One region of the Halobacillus shinanisalinarum genome, then DNA from elsewhere that is predicted to be linked to it. Evidence: a T-box and tRNA genes for the amino acid it is inferred to sense, from the RefSeq annotation. Region 1 holds a T-box; the other holds one or more tRNA genes.
What was found. The T-box of region 1 lies ahead of alaS (alanine--tRNA ligase). A T-box ahead of a tRNA ligase gene usually reads a tRNA of that ligase, here a tRNA-Ala.
Positions count from the first base shown of each region.

Region 2: it has a tRNA-Ala gene. The T-box ahead of alaS (alanine--tRNA ligase) is inferred to sense a tRNA for this amino acid. The anticodon was not compared.

Region 1 covers NZ_CP095074.1:396,570-399,054, reverse strand. Annotated here, with positions in the region: gene MUO14_RS02195 (AI-2E family transporter) at 1-529, shown strand, start outside; T-box leader at 580-796, shown strand; partial or broken gene alaS (alanine--tRNA ligase) at 869-2,485, shown strand, end outside.
Region 2 covers NZ_CP095074.1:3,912,818-3,915,302, reverse strand. Annotated here, with positions in the region: gene cyoE (heme o synthase) at 1-497, shown strand, start outside; gene MUO14_RS19320 (DUF420 domain-containing protein) at 546-1,079, shown strand; tRNA gene MUO14_RS19315 (tRNA-Ala) at 1,229-1,301, shown strand; gene MUO14_RS19310 (sodium:solute symporter family protein) at 1,722-2,485, opposite strand, start outside.

The DNA.
Region 1 (2,485 bases):
CCTAAAGGATCATTCTTTGATCTTTCAATCGCTACTTCGTTTACTTCCAGTAAAATGGCATGGGGAAGCTAAACATTTAAGTCAAAAACTCAGTCATTCCTTAGGAGGATATATAAGGGGACAGTTGCTTATCAGCTTGTTTGTAGGTTTTTTCGCAAGCATCGGCTTTTGGATAGCTGGTCTGCCATATCCACTCGTACTGGGAGTTATTGCTGGGATTACTAATATAATTCCCTATTTCGGACCATTATTAGGTGCTATCCCAGCCTTAGTCGTTGCTGTAACCGTTTCTGTAAAAACGCTGATCATAGCTCTGATCGCTATTTTTGTGATTCAAATTGTAGAAGGTAACTTATTGTCCCCTTATATAATGGGGAAAAGCATTCACATTCACCCTCTTCTAATTATCTTAGCCTTACTGGCAGGCAGTGAGCTAGCGGGTATAGTTGGGATGATTGTAGCTGTTCCTGTCCTCACCTGTCTAAAAGTGGTTGTAGAAGAGGTCAGTCATTCACGTCTTGAGCGTTGACAGATGATGTGATCTTATCTATAATAGCGCATATCAATACTGTATGAACGAAGAACACATTGAGGGAACTAAGTAAACAGTAGCCCCTTTAGTAGAGAGGTACTTCCACAGGCTGAAAGAAGTACTAGAGAAGCTCTGTTGAAAGCTATTCCTGAGTGCGGTTAATCCCCGCCGGTACACGCACCGTTATGAGCGTTTAAGGTGATAGACAATCAGGATTGTTTATAATCAGGGTGGTACCGCGGAACGAAAACTCCCGTCCCTGCCATAGTGCAGGAACGGGAGTTTTTCGTTTGTACAGAGATAAATTAAAGACCCAACATGCAGGAGGTATAGAAAATGAAATCATTAACTTCAGCTGATGTACGACAAATGTTTTTAGATTTTTTTAAAGAAAAAGGGCACAGCGTAGAACCAAGTGCATCGCTCGTTCCACATGAAGATCCTTCACTTTTATGGATTAACAGTGGGGTAGCCACGTTAAAAAAATACTTTGATGGCCGTGTTATTCCTGATAACCCGCGAATCGTTAATGCTCAAAAGTCAATTCGTACGAATGATATTGAAAATGTAGGCTTTACAGCTCGCCACCATACTTTTTTTGAAATGCTAGGCAACTTTTCTATCGGTGATTATTTTAAAGAAGAGGCGATGGCCTGGGGGTGGGAATTCTTAACAAGCCGTCAGTGGATCGGTTTTGATCCTGAGAAGTTGTCTGTCACTGTTCACCCTGAGGACGATGAGGCTTATTCATTGTGGAAGGACCAAATTGGGGTCGCAGAAGAAAGGATCATTCGCTTAGAAGAAAACTTCTGGGATATCGGAGAAGGCCCAAGTGGCCCAAATACGGAAATCTTCTATGATCGCGGAGAAGCTTATGGGAGTGATCCCTCAGATCCAGAATTGTATCCTGGGGCGAGAATGAGCGCTACCTTGAAATATGGAATCTAGTGTTTTCACAATTCAACCATAATCCTGATGATACGTACACACCGCTTCCGAAAAAGAATATTGATACAGGGTTGGGACTCGAGCGGATGGTGAGCGTTATTCAAGATACGCCGACCAACTTTGAAACAGATCTATTTATGCCGATTATCGAGGCTGCAGAATCGATCTCTGGATATAAGTATGGAAAGAATACAGAATATGATGCGGCATTCAGGGTGATTGCTGACCATATGCGCACAGTAACCTTTGCCGTAAGTGATGGAGCTTTGCCTTCAAATGAAGGTAGGGGATACGTGCTGCGCCGTTTGCTGCGTCGAGCTGTAAGATTTGCTAAACAAATTGGTATTGATGAACCATTTATGTATAAGCTCGTACCAGAAGTAGCGATCATAATGAATGACTTTTATCCAGAAGTGAAGCAGAAACAAGAATTTATTCAAAATGTCATTCGTACAGAAGAAGAGCGTTTCCACGAAACTTTAAATGACGGTTTAGCGATGCTTTCAACGATTATGAAACAGGAAACGGAAAAAGGCAGCAACGTTTTTCCAGGTTCGGAAGTGTTCCGTCTGTATGATACGTATGGATTTCCGAAAGAGCTTACGGAGGAATATATTGCCGAAGCTGGTTTTACCATTGATGAGGAAGGTTTCCAAACAGAGATGACGAAGCAAAGAGAGCGTGCTCGCAATGCTCGTCAAAAGTCTGGTAGCATGCAAGTGCAAGAAGGAGTGCTTGGTGATGTACACGTAGCGAGTCAATTTGTTGGATACGACCAGCTGAAAATAGAAGCACAGCTTGCCGAACTTATTAAAGGGAAAGACTTTGCTGAACAAGCAACTGAAGGGGACACCGTATATCTTTTCCTTGATCAAACTCCTTTTTATGCTGAAAGTGGTGGGCAAATTGCGGATCAGGGCACGATTAGAACGGACAAAGCTGTTCTTGAGGTTACATCGGTTCAGAAAGCTCCAAATGGCCAAAACATGCATGAAGCCTACGTGA
Region 2 (2,485 bases), 1.4 Mb from region 1:
TTTATTTAGTTCCTTATACGATGTGGACGAAAAGAAAAACCATCTATAATACAGAAGTCGGCAGCTTATCTGGCGCCATTGCCCCGTTAATTGGCTGGTCTGCCATCGCACCTGAGCTTATCCATCCCGTTTCAATCGGATTATTTATGTTAATGTTTCTATGGCAGCCTCCACATTTTTATGCGATCGCAATAAGAAGGTTGGAAGATTACAAAAACGCAAAGGTACCAATGCTGCCGGTTATTAAAGGCATCCGCCGTACCAAAGTTCATACGTTCGTTTATTTGGTACTGTTACTTGCCTCTTCTTTCCTATTTTTATCATTCAGTAAAATTGTTGCCTTTGCCATGCTTGGACTTACTCTTGCCTGGATGGTCATGGGCTTTATCAGCTTTCGGAAAGTGGAAGATTATAAATGGGGAACAATGATGTTTGTTTTTTCTCTCAACCATTTAACCATCCTATTTTCCCTATTGATTATTGTTTCATTTATATAAATGAACGAACGAATAGGCAGAAATATATAGGCAAAAGGAGATTCATAAATGAATAACACATCCAGTAAGAAAAATTATACAGGCATTGTTGTAACGCTTACTATCATGATTAATGGATTAATTGCCCTGCTTTTCTTTATGCCGAAGCTTGATCAATTCAGTCATTTAGACGTAACGTTTTTGCCCCTGCTGAATGCTGTCCTGAATAGCTTCACATTCATCTTTTTACTAGCAGCGCTGATTATGATTAAACAGCGAAACATTAAAGCACATAAACGATTCGTGTTGGCTGCTTTTACAACAACCTTTTTCTTTTTGCTCTCGTATCTTACCTACCATGCGATTGCTGAATCGACGCACTTTGGGGCAGATGGATTTATTATGTATCTATATTACTTTATTTTAATTTCACATATTTTATTATCCATTGCCATTGTTCCATTAGCCTTAATTACTCTATTCCGTGGTTTGACCCGGCAAGATGAACGTCATAAGAAAATCGCGCGCTGGACAATGCCGATTTGGTTATATGTAAGCCTAACAGGAGTTATTGTTTATTTAATGATCTCGCCTTATTATTAAAAAAGTAGTTATTAAGTCGACGAGCACGGGCAGTCTGTGACTAAACCCTGATATGCAATTAACAGACATTTTCATGCAATTAAATTTTCTTCAAAAAGGTATTGAATCGATCAAGTGAAAAAGATATAATAAATAATGTCGATTCAGACGGGGCATTAGCTCAGCTGGGAGAGCGCTACACTGGCAGTGTAGAGGTCAGCGGTTCGAGCCCGCTATGCTCCATTAATACAGGAACTCCTTAAACCCTTGCTATGCAGGGGTTTTTCTTATGGAATCCCACTAACATCTTCAAAACACTTGTTAACAAAAAATCGCCTTAGCGGGTACTGCAATATCTATTTATAGTGAGTGTTCATTGCTTCATGATACGTAAGTAGCGAGGCAACGTCAGAGAATATCCTCCTCTGCTGTCCTGCACCGAGGAATTTACTTAGGCTTGTAGACGCAGGTGACATACTCCTCAAAAGCAAGCCTACGAAGAGATTCGCCTCTTATCATTTGGTGACTTTTTGAACATCCTCCTTATAATTCAAACAAGCTGATCACCTATTAAATATAGGTGATCAGCTTGTTTGAATTATATTCCTAACCCTTATTAAAGATAATTAACACGGTTACAAGCAAAATAAGATGGCTTTATCATTAAGCATTCACCGATTCACGAGTCTGCCTATTGCTATTGGTTGTCATTAAGGTAACTATAATCAATACGATAATAGCGATTGGAACCGCTATAACAACACTGTTGATTTCAAACGGCTTTTGCAATATCAGCTCCCAGGTTAATGTTGCAACTACGCCAGCAATCATGGATGAAATCCCGCCAGCTGCATTCACACGTTTCCAGAAGAATACGGCGAGCAATGCTGGGGTTAAACCTGCTCCATAGACTGTGTAGGCATACATTTGTACACTGAGTACAGTTGGAAAGTAACGGATCAACAAGTAAGACAAAACACCGAGTGCTACGATAAAGATTCTTGTCATGGTTAGTAGTTTTTTGTCAGAAGCTTCTTTGTTAATATAATTTCCGTAAATATCATACGTTAGGTTTGTTGCAGCTGACAATAAATAGGAGTTTCCTGTCGTAATGATAAAGGACGCTGCAGAGGCTAGCAGGATTCCGCCAATCACTGTGGGCATTGCAAGCGTTGTAGCCATTAATGCCATGCCTGGATCGATATTCGGGAAGATGGAACGAGAAGCGAACGCAATAATCGAAATCGATGGTGAAATGATAATCATAGCAATTAGCCAGCCGATTTGTCCCTTTTTCGCTGAACTATCTCCTTTAGAGGACGCCAAACGTTGGTACATGTTTTGGTCACCTAGCAGTAAAAATAGAGACGGCAGCAGGAATCCCAACAGTTGAATCGTTGTTAGCCCGCCAGTCGCGGTCATGTGGG